DNA from 2 places in the Rothia sp. HMSC061D12 genome. Region 1 is predicted to be linked to the other one. Evidence: predicted binding sites of a transcription regulator. Region 1 holds the regulator's gene; the other holds the start of a gene.
What was found. Region 1 encodes LexA, which represses DNA repair genes until DNA is damaged. Its sites were predicted from a motif close to TCGAACANNTGTTCGA; they were not measured.
Positions count from the first base shown of each region.

Region 2: the regulator LexA is predicted to act here: its motif matches at 7,643-7,658, upstream of uvrA (excinuclease ABC subunit UvrA).

Region 1 is NZ_KV830307.1:18,426-27,752, reverse strand. It holds gene hflX (GTPase HflX) at 48-1,760, shown strand; gene HMPREF2682_RS06820 (ATP-dependent DNA helicase) at 1,766-3,838, shown strand; gene lexA (transcriptional repressor LexA) at 4,071-4,745, opposite strand; gene HMPREF2682_RS09295 (LysM peptidoglycan-binding domain-containing protein) at 5,585-6,238, shown strand; gene HMPREF2682_RS06805 (type 1 glutamine amidotransferase family protein) at 6,358-7,116, shown strand; gene HMPREF2682_RS06800 (HisA/HisF-related TIM barrel protein) at 7,116-7,898, shown strand; gene HMPREF2682_RS06795 (DUF1844 domain-containing protein) at 8,147-8,569, opposite strand; gene infC (translation initiation factor IF-3) at 8,863-9,327, shown strand, end outside.
Region 2 is NZ_KV830305.1:581,087-590,413, forward strand. It holds gene HMPREF2682_RS02230 (fumarylacetoacetate hydrolase family protein) at 21-911, opposite strand; gene HMPREF2682_RS02235 (lipoate--protein ligase family protein) at 1,020-1,718, opposite strand; gene HMPREF2682_RS02240 (glycoside hydrolase family 1 protein) at 1,861-3,342, shown strand; gene HMPREF2682_RS02245 (GNAT family N-acetyltransferase) at 3,543-4,685, opposite strand; gene uvrA (excinuclease ABC subunit UvrA) at 4,731-7,619, opposite strand; gene HMPREF2682_RS02255 (MBL fold metallo-hydrolase) at 7,761-8,534, opposite strand.

The DNA.
Region 1 (9,327 bases):
CCGAACCCCCTACCTGATGCGGGCAACGGCGGTAGAATTAGAGTCGTATGAATTCTAAGAACATCCCCGTATCTGATACCGAAAAGCTGCCCAGCGATGAGCAGCTGCGCCGCACCGTAGACCGCGTTCTGGGCCGCTCCCAGGCGGCCGCCTCCGTCACGACGTATGACGCCGCCGGTACCGCGCATCACAGCGATAACTCCTCCAGCGCTCACAGCAACAATAGCCGCCGTGTGCTGGATACTCGCGCGCGCGAAATTTCTGACGTTCAGCGCGAACACTCCGAATATGACGGTGACCAGGAAGACCTCGCTGAGCGCCGCGCACTGCGCCGTATCGCGAACCTCTCCACCGAACTTGAAGACGTCACCGAGGTCGAGTACCGCCAGCTGCGCCTGGAACGCGTGGTGCTGGCTGGTCTGTGGACTGAAGGCACCGTAGAGGACGCAGAGAACTCCCTGCGTGAGCTCGCGGCACTGGCTGAAACCGCAGGTTCCGAGGTTCTGGACGGCCTGGTTCAGCGCCGCCTCAAGCCGGACCCCGGCACCTTCCTCGGCTCAGGTAAGGCGCTGGAACTCAAGGACATTGTGGAGGCGACCGGCGCTGACACCGTGATCGTCGACTCCGAACTGGCTCCCTCGCAGCGTCGTGCCCTCGAAGACATCGTGAAGGTCAAGGTCATTGACCGCACCGCCCTGATTCTCGACATTTTCGCTCAGCACGCTAAGTCCCGCGAGGGTAAGGCACAGGTTGAGCTGGCTCAGCTGGAGTACATGCTGCCGCGTCTGCGTGGTTGGGGTGCGTCCCTGTCCCGTCAGGCGGGTGGCCGTGCCGCAGCCGGTGAGGGTATCGGTTCGCGTGGTCCCGGTGAAACTAAGATTGAGATGGACCGCCGCCGCCTGCGCGCTCGCATGGCGAAGCTTAAGCGTGAGATTGCTGCGATGGCGCCGGCGCGTGAGACGAAGCGCCTGAACCGTCGCCGTAACCGCGTGCCTTCGGTGGCTATCGCCGGGTACACGAACGCGGGTAAGTCCTCCCTGCTGAACCGTCTGACCGATGCCGGCGTGCTTGTGGAGAACGCCCTGTTTGCGACCCTGGACCCGACCGTCCGTAAGGCGCAGACCCCCGACGGCATCGGCTACACCCTCTCTGACACGGTGGGTTTCGTGCGTTCGCTGCCGACCCAGCTGGTGGAGGCGTTCCGCTCCACCCTGGAAGAGGTCGCTGACGCTGACGTCATCCTGCACGTGGTGGATGCTTCGCACCCGGACCCGGAGGGGCAGATTCGTGCCGTCCGCGAGGTCATCGCGGAGGTTGACGCCCGCCATATCCCCGAGATCATTGTGCTGAATAAGGCGGACGCTGCTGACCCGTTCGTGCTGGAGCGTATGCGCCAGCGCGAGCCGGAGCACGTGATCGTTTCGGCGCGTACCGGTGAGGGCATTGAGGAGCTGAAGCAGAAGATCGCGGACACCATTCCGCGCCCCTCCATTGAGGTGAAGCTGCTGATTCCGTATTCGCACGGTGAGATTATTTCGCGCCTGCACGAGTGGGACGCCGAAATTAAGAGCACCGATTTCGTATCGGACGGCACCTTCGTGGTGGCTCTGGTCCGTGAGGATGTCGCCTCCGAACTGTCCGAGTATGTGCTGGAGGGCGACCTGCTGGAGGTCCTGGAAGAGGAACTTGCGGAGGCACACGCCCTCACTGAGGCGACCGCATCTGACTCCGAGCAGCCCTCTACCTCCGAGGCTCTCTAGGGCGGATGAGCGTGACCGAGAGCATCAACGCGCCCAAAAACACCCCGGGAACTGTGCCCGGACCGGCAACCGACGGCACCCGATTCACCGGGCAGGAGCTTGAGACCCTGCCCGGTGCGAAGGATGCCCTGACCCTGCTGGATGAGGCGGTTGCCGCCACTGGCGGTCAGAATCGTGCCGGTCAGCGCACCATGGTGGCGCATGTGGCGCAGGCTCTTGAACTGCAGCGTCACCTGCTGGTCCAGGCGGGTACCGGTACCGGTAAGTCCCTGGGCTACCTGGTGCCTGCCCTGGCGCGGGTGGGGGAGTCGGACCAGCCGATTGTGGTTGCGACGGCGACTCTTGCCCTGCAGGCGCAGATCGTGAACCGCGATATTCCGCGTCTTCTACAAGCGCTGGAGCCACGCCCGGAGTCGCAGGCGCAGGTGGCTCTGCTCAAGGGCCGCAATAACTACCTCTGCCTGCATAAGCTGGAGGGCGGCTACCCGGAAGACGAGCCGGATGCTCTCTTTGACATGCCTTCTTCGACCTCCCGCGTGGGTGAGGAAGTGGTGCGCCTGCGCGAGTGGGCCGACCGCACGGAGACCGGCGACCGTGACGAGCTGAAGCCCGGCGTTTCTGACCGCGCCTGGGCTCAGGTATCGGTGAGCGCCGCCGAGTGTCTGGGCCGCCGCTGCCCGCTGGTGGAAGAGTGCTTTAGCGAGATGGCGCGTGGCCGTGCCGCTGAGGCTGACATTGTCATTACGAACCACGCCCTGCTGGCGATTAACGCTTTCGAGGGCATGAAGGTTCTGCCCGAACATGAGACGGTCATTATTGATGAGGCTCATGAGCTGGTGGACCGTGTGACCGGTGCCGTGTCTGGTTCTTTGACGGTTGCGATGGTTCGCCGTGCGGCGCGTAGCGTGAAGAAGCATTCGAAGGCTGATTCCGGTGCCCTGGAAATGGCTGCCGGCACCCTGGAGACCGCGTTCGAGGGTCTTGCCGAGGGCCTGCTGAAAGGCCTGGACGGTCGCCTTTTGACCGCTATTTCTGCGGTCAACGATGCCGCCCGCACCGCCCTGTCCGATACCAAACCGGACGGTCAGGACGTTGACGCCGGCCTGCAGATGGCGCGCTCGCGTGTCTCTGAGGTACACGACATGAGTAGCCGCATTCTGGAGGCTTCGGGCGAGCAGGACGTTCTGTGGATTTCTCGTCAGGGTGGTTGGGAGAACGGCCGCTACGTGGCTGCTTCCGATACCGACCCGGCGACCCTGAACATCGCCCCCTTGAGCGTCGGTTTGCAGCTACGTGACGGTCTGTTCGCTGACCGCACCGTGATTCTGACGAGTGCGACCCTGACGGTGGGTGACTCTTTTGACGTTGCCGCCGGTGCCCTGGGACTGCAGGGCGAGGGCGCGCCGCGCTGGACGAGCATCGACGTGGGTTCGCCTTTCGACTACCGCAAGCAGGGCATCATGTACGTTGCCGGGGATTTGAAGCCTCCGGGATTCGGTGTGCACGAGGGCCAGCTGGAGCGTCTGCGTGAGCTGTGCGAGGCGTCGGAGGGCGGTGCCCTGGGCCTGTTCTCCTCGAAGCGCGCCGCCGAGCGTGCCGCCGAATACATGCGTGAGCACAGCGACCTGAACATTCTTCTGCAGGGTGAGTCTTCGCTCAAGGCCCTGGTGGAGGAGTTCAGCGAGGACGTTGACTCATGCCTGTTCGGAACGATGAGCCTGTGGCAGGGCGTGGACGTTCCCGGTGACTCTTGCCGCCTGGTGGTGATGGACCGCATTCCGTTCCCCCGCCCGGATGACCCGATTGCGCAGGCTCGTACGGAGGCGGTGAACCGTCATCGCGGTAACGGCTTTATGGCGGTTTCTGCTCACCACGCGGCGATTCGTATGGCGCAGGGCGCGGGTCGCCTGATCCGTTCGGTGTCTGACCGCGGCGTGGTGGCTGTGCTGGATTCGCGTGTGGCGACTAAACGCTACGGCGGTTTCTTGATGAAGGCGATGCCGCCGATGTGGTCAACGCAGAATAAGGCCGCGGTGACCGGCGCGCTGGCTCGTCTTTCGGCGAGTATTGAGCGTTAGCTCGGGCGGGATCCAGTCCTGGCAGCGCCGCACCTTCCGCTTTGGAAATATAAAAATCACCCCGGTGATACGTGAACATTCACGTAGCACCGGGGTGATTTCTATAGAGAGCTAAAAGCCTCGTAGCTATGTCTTTTAGAGGCTGTGTTGTTTAAAACAGCTTCTTTGAGATGCTGTGGCTGTTTAGAGCCCGCGTCTTTCAGAGACTGCATCTTCTAGAGGCTGTGGTTTTCTAGAGACTACGCAGCACGGAGACGACCTTACCCATGACGGTTGCGCGGTCGCCCATAATCGGCTCGTAGTTGGAGTTGCGCGGCATGAGCCAGGTATGGCCGTCGACCTGACGGAACACCTTCACGGTTGCCTCGTCGTCAAGTAGCGCAGCAACAATATCGCCGTTGTCTGCGGTGTGCTGCTCGCGGACAACCACCCAGTCGCCGTCGCAGATTGCGGCGTCAATCATGGAATCACCCTTGACCTTGAGCATGAACAGCTTGCCGCTACCGACCAGCTGGCGGGGCAGAGCGAGCACATCCTCCACGGACTGCTCGGCAGTGATGGGGCCGCCCGCTGCAATTCGTCCAACCAGGGGAACGGGTACGAGGTCCTCATCGCCGACTTCGAAGTTCGGCAGCTCGGGCAGGGAAGAGGAAGCGCTACCGTGGATGCCGATGCCGTTCTCATCCAGCACCTCAATGGCACGGGGGAGCTTGGGGTCGCGGCGAATGTAGCCCATGGTCTCGAGGCGACCGAGCTGGTGAGTGACCGAGGACAGGGACGCAAGACCCACCATGTCACCAATCTGGCGCATGGACGGCGGGTAACCCTTCTGTTCAATCTCGGTGCGGATCGCGTCAAGAATCTTCTGCTGGCGCGCGGTCAGCGCCGGACGGGGTGCTGTTGCCATTTCTTTTCCTTCGGTCTGTGCCCCGAATTCTGTACTCCGGTCTCTGCAGTCTGTTTGAGACACAGTCCGGTCGGGGCACGGATGGGTGCTTCACACGTTTTCTGGTGAAGTCCTAAAAATTTTTTGGTTCTGCCGAAATGGGTCTTATCTCGTCAGGGGGTGGAGGAATTCTATCCGTGCCGGAGCGATACCGGAGCGATACGCAGGCAACGAGTATGCGCCTCCGCCCTATAAAACTCAGTCAGCAGCACCTGCATTCGATACAGAATCAAACCGTAACGGGTACAGAAACCTGCTGTGAGTAGGACTCATCAGGAGCGTGTGGAACGTCTCTTGACACCAGTGTAGAACACTACACCGAAAAACTCAAACAAATATTCTAGATTTTTTCTTCGAAACTCGAAGAAATTTTTAGTACATCTCTGCTAGACTTTAGAACAAGAGTTCGTATATACTCTTGAATCTCTCCTGAAATTCAGGATTTACGGGTGGATGTTCGAAGAATATTCGAAGATTCGACCCGGAGTCTTCCAGGAGAGGAGAGTGAATGAGTGTTCGAATGTATTCGAATCCTCTGCCTCTCTCTTCGCATGATCTACCCCGGATGCTCTAGCGAGCATCTGGCGAAGAGAGAGCGCAGGGGATGGGGTGCTGGGGCGACCCAGCGCAGCCCGGTGCACCCGACGCTCTGACCTAACTAGAGAATAGCTACCCAATAGTTATCGCCTAACAATCACCACTCCATAGTTATCACTCAACTAGGACCTCCGAGCGGGTATCGCTCGGCATTGCTAGACCCGCGGGGTAACCCCGGGGCGAGCTGAGAGAAAGGAACCACAATGACTACTGCAGCACCTATTGCTTCTCGTGGCACTTCTGCACACCTTCCGGCAGGTTTGGTGGTACTTCACCCCGCCCGCACTGCGTCCGCCAGCACCGTGTCCGCCCGCACTATGCAGGGGCGTTCTCATGTGCCTGCGTCTTCGCCGTCTGTTCGCTCCTCTCGTGCGGCTCATGCACCCCGTCCTGCGCAGACGGCTCAGCCTGCCCACGCTCCCGCCGTTTCTACCCCCGCTGTTTCTGCCCCTGCTGTTTCTACTCAGGCATCTTCTGCGGCTCAGGCACCTGGCGCGAAGAGTGTTCTTCTGGCTAAGGGTGGCGAGCTTCTGCGCGCGGTTCCCTCTTCTATTCGTTGTCTTGGCACTGTGCGCGGTTTCCTGAAGGGTCTGCCTCTGCTGACCTTGGCGGCGCTGATTGTGCTCGGTGCTATTAGCTTCTTTGGCCCGGCGGCTTCGGCTTCCGTGGAGAACGCTTCGGTGACTCGAACCGTCGTTGTGGTGAAGCACGGCGAGACCCTGTGGGATATTGCTCAGGCGGTGGATCCGCAAGGTGACACCCGTGATACTGTGGTTCGTATTATGGAGTTGAATTCGTTGACCAGTACCTCTGTTGATGCCGGTCAGCGTCTGGAAATTCCTCAGACTCAGCGCTAAGCATGGACCCGCGTGTGGTTGGCTTCTGCATGAGGTTGATGTCTTGACTCCGAATCTTCTATCTCTCAAGCTAGAGCGCTTGAGTCGAATTCTTGAGCCTACGAAATAGGAGCGCACCGATGCCTGTTCCCGTTGAATCCACACCCGTCGAAACTGAAACCGCGCAGACCGCTCGTCCGGTGGTTGCCGTTTTGGGCGAGCCCGGAACTCGTGGCGCCCTGGTGAAGCTTCTTCAGGATGCGGGGGCGGACGTTATCGTCACTACCGTGCCTGATCAGCTGCGTGAGGCTGACGGTATGGTGGTTACCGGCGGTGCGAGCTCTCTTGAGGCATATGAAGATCTGAAAGCTAAGGACGCTGAGCGCGTGATTGGCCGCCGTGTTGCCGGCGGTCGTCCGGTGCTGGTTGCCGGTGCGGCACTGAGCTGCCTCTTTGACTCTATTACGGTGGAGCATCCGCAGATGGGGCAGGTTCAGGTGCAGGGCATGGGGGAGTGGCCCGGTGAGAGCGTGGAGCTTTCTACCCGCGACCTGGCGCCCGGTGTTTCTGCCCTGCGTTCTTCCTCCGATAGTACGCTGCTCAAGGATCTTGAGGGCGAGGCTCACTTCAAATCTGAGCACGGCGTTTTTGAGTGGGCTTTTGATCAGAGCATTGAATATATTGCCCCTCCCGCGGTGACTTGGACTGTCACCGAGCCCGCCTATATCGCGGCGGTTGAGAACGGTCCGCTGACGGCGGTGCAGTTCTGCCCGGTAGGTTCTGGCGAGCTGGGGGCGGAGTTTATGCGCCGCTGGGTTGCGTCCCTGGCGGTGACCGGTCGCCTGTCTTCTGAGTCTCTGTCTTCTGGCGACTCCGCTACTGCTGCGGGAGGTAACTAATGTCTGCACCCGTTCTTGAACTTCTGCCCGCTGTTGATATTTCTGAAGGCTATGCGGTGCGCCCGGTGGGTGGCACCCTGTCCGGTGGTGAGCAGCGCCTCGACCCTGTTGAAGCGGCTCTGACTTGGGTGAAGTCTGGTGCTCGCTGGATTCACCTGGTTGACCTTGATTTGGCGTTTGGTCGCGGCACGAATACTGAGGTTCTGGCTGAGGTGGTTGCCGCCGTCCGTGCAGAGAGCGCCCGGAGCTCTGCCCCGGTTCGTATTCAGGTTAGTGGCGGCGTGCGTAATGCTGAGAGCCTGGAGCGCGCCCTGAGCCTGAGTCCGGATCGCGTGAACGTGACCAGTGCGGCTCTGGCGGATTCTTCCTGGCTTGAAAGCACTCTGGCTCGTTACGCTGATTCTGATCTTCTGGCTCTTGGTCTCGATGCCCGCTATAACCCTGAGCGGGGCTGGGTGACGGTGGCTCGCGGTACCGACTGGTCGGGCCCTGACCTGGCGGAGGCGCTGGCGTGGCTGGAGAGCGCGGGCGTGCGCCGCTATATCGTTACGGATGTGAGCAAGGACGGTTCCCTGGCGGGTCCCGGTGCGGAGCTGCTGGATGAGGTGCTGGCTCAGGCTGCCTGCCGGGTGGTGGCGTCCGGTGGTGTGGCGTCGCTGGCTGATCTTGAGAAGCTGCGTTCCATGGTGCCTTATGGTTTGGAGGGCGTGGTGCTGGGTAAGGCGCTGTATGTGGGTAACTTTAGTTTTGAGCAGGCTCTTGAGGCTGCTGGTTCCCGCTAAAGCTACCGTTCTTGATACATTGGGTGCCCGCTAAAGCTACCGGTTCGCGCTAGCCCGCTTATCTAGTCCGCGTAGTTTTCTTATCCGCACAGGCTCGCACAAGCTTTATATGTGACGAAGCCCCGTCTTCCTCAGTACGAGGGAGGCGGGGCTTCGTGATGACATAAACCAGGTTGCGGCTTAGTGGACCAGCTGGTTTAGCGTACGTCCTGGTTTACTGCACGTGTTGGTTTAGCACACGTGCTGGTTTAGTACACCGGGCCGGTGAGCTTTTCGCCGGGGCCCTTGCCGGGTTCGTCCGGGAAGGGAGATGCTTCGCGGAATGCGAGTTGCAGGGTGCGCAGGCCGTCGCGCAGGGGTGCTGCGTGCTGGGAGCCGATTTCGGGCGCTGCGGCGGTGACGAGGCCTGCCAGTGCGGTGATGAGCTTGCGTGCTTCGTCGAGGTCCTTGAGGTCGTCGGCGTTTTCGTCTGCTGCCAGGCCGCACTTGACGGCTGCGGCGCTCATCATGTGGATGGCTGCGGAGCTGATGATTTCGATGGCGGGTACGTCTGCGATGTCGCGCAGCTGTTCGTTGACGGCTTCGACCTGCTCTTCGGTGAGTTCGGTGTGGCCGTGTACGGGGGTTTCTTCTTCCGCGGTGAAGCGGAAACTCGTGTTTTCAGTGCTCATAGTCCTAGAATCTCATATTTCGTTTGTTTCGGTAAATGCGTCCTTAAGAGTGGGCGTCTCCGTGGACTTTCCGCGTGAATGACCGCAATTTTTATGGTGTTTTACGTCTAATTCCTTGCGCCTGTAGGGGGTTCTGCGGTATGGTTGTAGGCAGTTTGCAAGTGGAGCATGCCTCCCACCCGGTTGACCGCCGCAGACGTTAGTTTGCGAGTTTTAAGGTGAACGGGTTCGTCCGCCGCTTTCGGCGTACGCTGGTTTGTGCCTCCGCTTGTGTGACTGCGGGGGCTTTTTTAGTGCCCGCAACGGATAGTATTCACGGGGAAACCCACAGAGCACAGGAGCTAGTCATTAGCGAACCACGCATTAACGATCGTATCCGCGTTCCCGAGGTCCGTCTTGTCGGTCCCGGTGGCGAGCAGGTAGGCGTTGTCCCTCTGAAGGACGCTCTGCGTCTGGCTGAGGACGCCGAACTCGACCTGGTCGAGGTTGCCCCGAACGCGAAGCCGCCCGTGTGCAAGCTCATGGATTACGGTAAGTACAAGTACGAAGCCGCAATCAAGGCTCGTGAATCCCGCAAGAAGCAGGCTAATGCCGTTCTGAAGGAGATCCGTTTCCGCCTGAAGATTGATACCCACGACTACGAAACCAAGGTTGGACACGCTCGTCGTTTCCTTTCCGGTGGTGACAAGGTCAAGGCAATGATTCAGTTCCGTGGTCGTGAGCAGCAGCGCCCCGAGATGGGTGTGCGTCTGCTGGAG
Region 2 (9,327 bases), on a different contig from region 1:
CGTACAGAGCTACCGGATAACTACAGCGCGCCCGCCTCCGAGCAGACATTCACCAGCTCACCAATGCCCTCAATGTGGGTGCGCACCGTCTGACCCGGCTTCAACCACTGACGCGGATGCAGCGACAAACCAACCCCCGCCGGGGTACCCGTCGCCACCAGGTCACCCGGCTCCAGGGTCATAAACCGCGAAATATAGGACAGCAGCTGCGCCGGGGTAAACACCATATCCGCCGTCGTACCGCGCTGACGCACCACGCCGTCCACCTCACAGACCAGCTCCAGACCGGCAACCGGGTCAACCTCATCGGGGCTCACAATCACCGGACCGAACGGAGTCATCGCGTCCCAGTTCTTGCCCTGGAACCACTCCGAGGAGCGGCCCTGCCAGTCACGCACCGACACATCATTCAGGACCGTGTAACCCATCAGAGCATCTAGCGCCTGATCTTCCGTGGCGTTACGCAGACGAGCGCCCACGACCAGGCAGAGCTCAACCTCCCAGTCGACCTTCGTGCTGCCGGTGCCGTCATCGGCGGGCATGCGAATCTGCTCGCCGGGGCCAATCAGCGCGTTCGGGAACTTCGCGAACAACGCCGGATACTCGGGCACCTCAAGGTTCATTTCTGCGGCGTGATCGCGGTAGTTCAAGCCGGCGCACACAATCTTGCCGGGCTTATCCAGCGGGCGAATAAACGGCAGGGAGTTCCAGAGTTCCTCGCCGTGACCCATGACGGTCGCGCCGTTCTCTTTGAGAATCGCCACGGCGTTCTTCGGGTCGCCAAAGTTCAGGCGGAATCGGCTGTAGAAATTCAGTAGCGGGCTGAGCTTCGCCGGAAGCTCGTACACGGTCTCCTCGAAGAAGCAGACCGCGCGGCTGCCCTTCGAGTCTTTAATCTGTGCCCAACGCATGGATGCTCCTTCGCTTCAGGTGGGATAAATCAGTGGGTTAGTCGGGGTGGGATTAGGGGTAAAACTCAGAGATAAAACGGGCTGGTGAAAACGAGCCCGGCGAGTCACTCAGTGAAAGCCATTTTGGGCGTACACCTCAACGATGGCGTCTTCCAGGTCTTCCATGAGAAGGCTCGGGTTCGCGTCCTGTGCGGCGCCCACCGTGGCGGGGTCGAGCTCCATACCGAGGGCGCGGTACACATCCGCGGTGACCGCCCGCAGGGGCGCAGAATCAGAGACCACGATGCCGGTGCTGAACCACCAGCCGCCGGTCACCACGCGCTGGGCGGTGCCGACCAGCTTGATGCGGCCACCACCTGCGGAGGCGGGAAGCTGCGCGTGCACCGAATACTCGCCGGGGCAGTACTCCCCCGGGATTTCGCCCATGCGTGCATCCACGCCGACCTCGCGTAGCGCCTGCGCGTACATGGAACCGAACAGCTCGTAGCGCAGGGTGTTGCCGCTACGGGCGTCGGAGGCGGGCTGAAAATGGTCCACGACCAGGCACCCCTGATGGTAGGCGGCGGCATGCCCACCGACCTTGCGCACCAGCACCTCGAAGCCGTGCTCAGCGCACGCGGCGGCGGCTTCCGCGAAGCCGGGGTTCAGCTCGTCACGGCGGCCGAACGCGACCGTCGGATTCGGCTGATACATGCGTAGGGTGGCTTCACGCTTGCCGGTTGCCACCTCGCGGAGCATCTGCACCGTCTGGTCGTGGTGAATGAGGATATCGCCGGATTCGGGGCCGGTCTCTCGAATAATCTGCACGTTCCTATTTTACGGTTACGCCCGCCACAGCTCCTACGTCTCCCCACAATGCGAAAACGCCCACCCGGGTAGCTAAAACCTAGTAATCCCCCTCCCCCTCCGCTAGGGTAGAAGAAAGACCTAAAGCACCTTGGAGGATGCCGTGCATCAGGACCAGCACATCACCGCCCAAACCGCCACCCTGCCCAACTCCAACCCGGCGCTGACCGAGCCGCAGCCGCTCGGCGCATTCCCCGCCGGCTTCCTCTTCGGAGGCGCCACCGCCGCCAACCAGTTCGAAGGCGCCTGGAACGAAGACGGCAAGGGCCCCAGCCTGCAGGATGTGCTGCCCGCCGGCGGCCTGTACCCGCGCACCGCGGAGCCCACCGAGGACAACCTCAAGCTGGAGGGCATCGACTTCTACCACCGCTACCGCGAAGACATCGCCCTGCTCGCGGAGATGGGTTTCAAGGTCTTCCGCTTCTCTATCGCCTGGTCTCGTATCTTCCCCCGCGGCGACGAATCCGAGCCCAACGAGGCGGGCCTCGCCTTCTACGACCGCGTGCTCGACGAGCTCGAAAAGCACGGCATGGAGCCGCTCATCACCCTCAGCCACTACGAAACCCCGCTGCACCTGGTCGAGCAGTACAACGGCTGGACCAGCCGCGAGCTCATCGGCTTCTACGAACGCTACGCCCGCACCGTGTTCGCCCGCTACGGCAAGCGCGTGAAGTACTGGCTGACGTTCAACGAAATCAACTCGATGCTGCACCTGCCGTTCATGTCCGGCGGCATCAACACCCCGGCGGATCAGCTCAGCGACGCCGACCTCTACCAGGCGATGCACCACGAGCTGGTCGCCTCCGCCCGCGCCACCACTGCGGCACGCGAACTGGCACCGGGCGCCCAGGTCGGCTGCATGATTCTTGCCATGCCCACCTACCCGCTCACCCCCGACCCCGCCGACGTACTCGCCGCCATGCAGGCGGAGCAGGCGAACTTCGCGTTCGGTGACGTGCACGTGCGCGGCGCCTACCCCGGCTACTTCCTGCGTGCCCTGCGTGAGAAGGGCGTGGAACTGAACATCACCGAGCAGGACCACGAAGACCTGAAGAACACCGTGGACTTCGTGTCGTTCAGCTACTACATGTCCACCTGCGCAACCGGCGACCCGGCACGCGGCGAGCGCGGCGAAGGCAATATCCTCGGCGGCGTGGCGAACCCGACCCTGCCCGCCAGCGAATGGGGCTGGCAGATTGACCCGACCGGCCTGCGCGTGGTCCTCAACCAGTATTGGGACCGCTGGCAGAAGCCGCTGTTCATTGTGGAGAACGGCCTGGGCGCACGCGACGAACTGGTCGAGGTGAACGGTGAGCTCACCGTGGAGGATGACTACCGCATCGACTACCTGCGCCAGCACCTGCACGCGGTACGCGAGGCGATTGAGGACGGCGTGAACGTGCTCGGCTACACCACCTGGGGCTGCATCGACATGATTAGCGCCTCCACCGCGCAGATGTCCAAGCGCTACGGGTTCATCTACGTAGACCGCAACGACGACGGCACCGGCACCCTGGCGCGCTACCGTAAGAAGTCCTTCCACTGGTACCGCGAGGTGATTGCCAGCAACGGCGCGGAGCTTTAACTGGTAAGGCTCTAGAGGCTGTTCCTTATGCGGCAACCCTAGACGCTGAACCCCGCGAAAATCCCTGCACACGAAATCCGCAGCGCGTGAAACTCTCAGCCCGCGAAATTAGTACAGCAAAAGCCCCCGAGACTCCGAATCTCGGGGGCTTTCTACATGTCGTTATGCCTAGCGCGGGCGGCTCTAGTCTGTAGGCAAATCTAGTCCATAGGTAGGTCATTCAGGCTGGTGGACACGTACTCCCACCAGGTCGGCACCAACCCGGCATTCATCGCAACCCTCTGCGACAGCATGTGCGACGGGCTCGTACCGTAGAACGGTAGGTACCCTTCCGCCAGGGTCAGGCGTGCGGCATCTCGCACCAGGGCGCTCGCAATACCCGCGCCGCGGAAGGCGGGCAGCACGTCAATGCCAATCTGGCGCATAATCGGCGAATCGTCACTCAGGCCAACCATAGCGATAGGGTCTGCGAGCGCGGGGCTCTCCCCCGCCGCGGGTGCATCAGGTGTATCCCCATCCACCGGGTATGCGGCAAGCACCAGCACATCCGGGCGGGTCACGCTAAAGCCCAGCGCGTTCGAGTAGCGCTTATCCCCGCGGAAACGCTCAAACTTTTCAGCGTCCAGCAGCTCCACGCGCAGGCGGGTTACGCGCGCCTGCGTGTCCTGCGGGTCAACCTCAAGCGCACCCGCGGAAGCGTTTGCCTCCCTGCGGATGGTGCGCTCGCCCGTGATTTCGGCAAGCAACGCAGCCTTCAGCTCGGCGGGGTCAACGCGACGCATCATGCCCACACCGGGCACGGCGCACTTGACCTCCTGCGCCTGCACGCCCTCGGGTACGACCGAGTTCAGCAGGGCGCGGCCGGGCGTGTAGTAGATGCTAGTGCCGCTGACCTGCTGGGTGTAGGGGGTGAGCAGTTCGTTGAGCTGGCGCAGTTGCGCGTAGTCGCCGAGCCAGTTCGACTGGTCGCCGAGCATGTAGTCGATGGCCTTGTCCAGCACGCGCGGATGTTTGGCGCAGAGAATGCCGACGCTCGCGTAGTTGGCGACGCGCAACTCCCAGATGTCGTCGTTGCGGCGGCGTGCGGCGCCCATCTTCTCGGAGGGAGGCTGCACAGTGGCGAGCAGCGGCAGGCTCTCGGCGTCCGGGTAGTCGCGTAGCTCTTCGAGGGCGCGGCTAATCGAGCCAGGCGCCTGGCAGAAGTCCGCCTCCAGCTGGGTGTGCAGGATGTGCCGCGCACGGTCCGCGGTGGTCACAGCGCCGCGGTTCGCAGCACCACGGTTCGCAGCGCCACGGGTTGCCTGAGCTCCCCGCGTGGGTTCGGTTCCTTGAGTATCAGTCACGTAGGTTTCCTCTAGGGCAAATTTTTGACTAGTTCAGAATCTCGGCTAGCTCAGGATTTCAGCAAGGAACGCGCCGGTGTGCGAGCCCTTCACCTGAGCCACCTGTTCCGGGGTTCCTTCGGCGATGACGGTGCCGCCGCCGCTACCGCCTTCGGGGCCCATGTCGATAATCCAGTCGGCGCACTTGACCACGTCCAGGTTGTGCTCGATGGTGATGACGCTATTGCCCTTGTCCACCAGCGATTGCAGCACGGCGAGCAGCTTGCGGATGTCTTCAAAGTGCAGGCCGGTGGTCGGCTCGTCCAGCACGTAGATGGAGCGGCCGTTGGAGCGCTTCTGCAGTTCGGTTGCGAGCTTCACGCGCTGCGCTTCACCGCCGGAGAGGGTGGTTGCGGGCTGGCCCAGGCGAATGTAGCCCAGGCCCACGTCCACGAGGGTGTTCAGGTGGCGCGCAATCGGAGTGAACGCGGCGAAGAACTCTGCGGCCTCCTCCACGGGCATTTCGAGCACGTCGGCAATGGTCTTGCCCTTGTAGTGCACCTCGAGGGTTTCGCGGTTGTAGCGCTTGCCGTGGCAGGTTTCGCAGGGCACGTACACGTCCGGCAGGAAGTTCATTTCAATCTTCAGGGTGCCGTCGCCGGAGCAGTCCTCGCAGCGACCGCCCTTGACGTTGAACGAGAATCGGCCGGGGGTGTAGCCGCGCATTTTCGCTTCGCTGGTCTCTGCGAACAGCTTGCGGATGTGGTCGAACACGCCGGTGTAGGTGGCGGGGTTCGAACGCGGGGTGCGGCCGATGGGCGACTGGTCCACGTGAATGACCTTATCCAGGTGCTCCAGGCCGTCGATGCTCTTGTGGCGGCCGGGCACCTGCTTGGCGCCGTTGAGCTTGTTCGCCAGGGAGGTGTACAGAATGTCGTTGACGAGGGTGGATTTACCCGAGCCGGACACGCCGGTCACCGCGGTGAACACGCCCAGGGGGAAGGACACGGTCACGTTCTTGAGGTTGTTTTCGCGGGCGCCGCGCACGGTCAGCTGTCGCTTCTTGTCCACGGGGCGGCGGGAGGCGGGCACCTCAATGCTGCGGCGACCAGCCATGTAGTCGCCGGTGATGGACTTGGTGTTCTTCAGCAGCTCCTCGAAGCTGCCGGAGTGCACGATTTCGCCACCGTGCTCGCCGGCGCCGGGTCCTACGTCCACGATCCAGTCGGCTTCGCGCATGGTGTCTTCGTCGTGCTCAACCACAATAAGCGTGTTGCCCATGTCGCGCAGCTTGGTCAGGGTCTCGATGAGGCGGCGGTTATCGCGCTGGTGCAGGCCGATGGAGGGCTCGTCGAGCACGTAGAGCACACCAACCAGGCCCGAACCAATCTGGGTGGCCAGGCGGATGCGCTGCGCCTCACCGCCGGAGAGCGTACCGGCGGAGCGCGAGAGGGTCAGGTAGTCCAGGCCCACGTCCAGCAGGAACTGCAGGCGCGCGTCAATTTCCTTGAGGACCTGCTCGCCAATCTTGGCTTCGCGGGCGCTGAGCTGCAGCCCACGCACGAAAGCGAGCGCGTTGGCGAGGGACAGGTCGGTAATGTCTGCGATGGACTTGCCGCCGACCTTCACGCCGAGGATGGTCGGGTTCAGGCGCGCGCCACCACAGCTGGGGCAGGCGACCTGGCGCATGTACTGTTCGTAGCGGTCGCGGGCGAAGTCCGATTCGGTTTCTTCGTGCTTGCGCTTGATGTACGCCTTCACGCCCTCGAATCCGGAGGTGTAGCGGCGTTCGCGGCCGAAGCGGTTGCGGTAGGAGACCTCAACCTTGCAGTCCTTGCCGTCCAGGATGGCGGCGCGGGTCTTGGCGGGCAGGTCCTTGAAGGGGGTGTTCAGGTCGAAGCCGAGCTCCTCCCCCAGACCGGCGAGCAGGCGCAGCCAGTATTCGGTGGTTGCCTTGCCCTGCGACCAAGGGGCGATGGCGCCCTCGCCGAGGGTCAGGTCGGGGTTGGGTACGAGCAGTTCGGTGTCTACTTCCAGGCGCGAGCCGATGCCGTCACAGGCGCTGCACGCACCGAACGGCGAGTTGAAGGAGAAGGCACGCGGCTCGATCGTGTCGATCTGCAGCGGGTGGTTATTGGGGCAGGCGAGGTTTTCGCTGAAGGAGCGGGTGCGTTCGGGGTCGTCCTGCTCGCGGTCCACGAAGTCGATGAGTACGCGGCCGTCGGCGAGCTTGAGCGCGGTTTCGATGGAGTCGGTCAGGCGCTGGTGAATACCGTCCTTAATGACGATGCGGTCGACGACCACCTCGATGGTGTGCTTGTACTGCTTGGCGAGCTTGGGCGGGTCGGAGAGCTGCACGGTTTCGCCGTCCACGCGGGCGCGCGAGTAGCCCTGGGTGAGCAGGTCCTTGAAGAGGTCCACGAACTCGCCCTTGCGTGCGCTGACAACAGGCGCGAGGATCTGCAGGCGGGTGCGTTCGGGGTACTCCTGCAGGATGTCCACGATCTGCTGCGGGGTCTGCTGGGTGATTTCCTCGCCACATTCGGGGCAGTGCGGGTGGCCGATTCGCGCCCAGAGCAGACGCATGTAGTCGTAGATTTCGGTGATGGTACCGACGGTTGAGCGCGGGTTCTTGGAGGTGGACTTCTGGTCGATGGACACCGCCGGGGAGAGACCCTCGATGAAGTCGACGTCAGGCTTATCGACCTGGCCCAGGAACATGCGGGCGTAGGAGGAGAGCGACTCGACGTAGCGGCGCTGCCCCTCCGCAAAGATGGTGTCGAAGGCGAGGGAGGACTTACCGGAGCCGGAGAGACCGGTGAAGACGACCATCGCATCACGCGGAATGGTCAGGTCTACGTTCTTGAGGTTGTTTTCGCGGGCACCCTGAACCCGGATGCTGGTCAGATCGTTCGCTTTGAGTGCGGTGCTTCCGTGTGCCGGGCGGGGTGTCATCGAAAATCCTTTCGTCTTAATCTTCGAACTTAAATTCTACACCCTCACGCCTTTCACCGGCGCGATTATGCGGGCGGTGAAGGCGTGAGGGTGCAGTACTTATATGAGGCAGACTAGGAGGCGCAATTCGTCAAGTGCGGTTTACCAGCCGCGGGTACCCCAATCTTCCAGGTGGGGGCGCTCGTCGCCGAGGGTGGTGGAGCGGCCGTGGCCGGGCAGCACGATAGCGTCATCTTCGAAGCCGCCAAAGAGCTTTTCGAGCACGTTGGAGAAGAGCTCACCGAACTGCTGCGGGGAGTCGGTCTTTCCCACGCCGCCGGGGAACAGGGTGTCGCCGGTGAACAGCAGGGTTGCGGGAGTGCCGTCTTCCCAGGTGGTTTCGAGGGTGTAGACGATGGATCCGGGGGTGTGGCCGGGCACGTGCAGGGCACGAATGACGGTGTCGGAGCGGTAGAAGTCGAAGCTTTCGCCGCCGGTCAGCTCCTCTTCGATGGTGTAGTCTTCCAGTTCCTTGATCTCGGCAACGTCAGCTGCACCCGCGGAGGTGACGGCACCGGTGAGGTGGTCGAGCTCCTTAATAGCGCGAATGTGGTCCCAGTGGCCGTGAGTAACCAGGATGCCGGTCAGGCCGATAGCGCGAGGCTTGAGGGAGTTGAAGTCCTCTTCCTTCTCCATGACGCGCACGCGGCGGTCCTCAGAGTCGGTCAGTTCGAGCTGCGGGCAGTCCTTCAGGAGCGCGTCGAGGGTGAAAGCGTAGAGCTCTTCTGCCTCGGTTGCGGGGTCGATAAGCACCTGCTCGCCAGTGGCGCGCATGGTGATGAGGTAGACGCTATTGTCCATCTCGGAGACACTGAACGCACGGACGGTCAGTTCGGGGTTCTCAAAGATGAGGGTGGGTTCGGGGTAAGTAGTCATAGTTCCAGTGTAGGGGTTGTGACCGCACAGCATGCGCCTATGCGGTTCGCTCCCCTATCAGCGCATTCGGCGTTGAACGCGCGGGATACATGTACGGGTTGCTTGTGCGGGATGCACAGGGAACAGATTCTGGAGCATGCTCGGTACGGATTAGGTTCCGGCTGGATTCCGCCCGGCTGAGGTTCCACTGAAATTCAAAAGTTAAACAGAGAAGCGACTGCGCATCGATACACAGTCGCTTCTCATGACACCCAGGGGTATCTATCACTCACTCAAACACAAGCAACCCGAGGACTTTGGAAATCTCACGATTACTTGATGACTCAATAGTAGCGAACTTTTTGGGGGCTGTTTTACCACCCAATTTGGTACGGAGAGCCGGATTTAGTGACCCGCGCCTCATTGTAATCATTCTGTAATAAAAACAGGTGTTTTTTAGGGTATCCATACGTACCAATTTCATTTTTTTCGAGTTTTAGCGTGACTTATTTCACCCAAAATAATTTTAGAATTTCCCTCTTTTGGCACTTCGGTGCACCTTTAACTTAAGCTCCACACTCGGCAATCCCAAAGGTTCAATACACAGTTTTAGCCCGGTATTCTGCGGAAGTAGAGGGTTAAGGTGAAAGTATCTTCAAGTACTTGCAACTTCATGAGCAGGAAAAAATGTACTGCTCACCGTTCAAAATCTGCACAATTATTCGCGCGAGGGCAAAATCAATTGGTCTGTTTTACCCCTGTAGGCACCCCCTAAAGTAGAGGTTTTATTACAAAACAATAACATCAGCCCCAC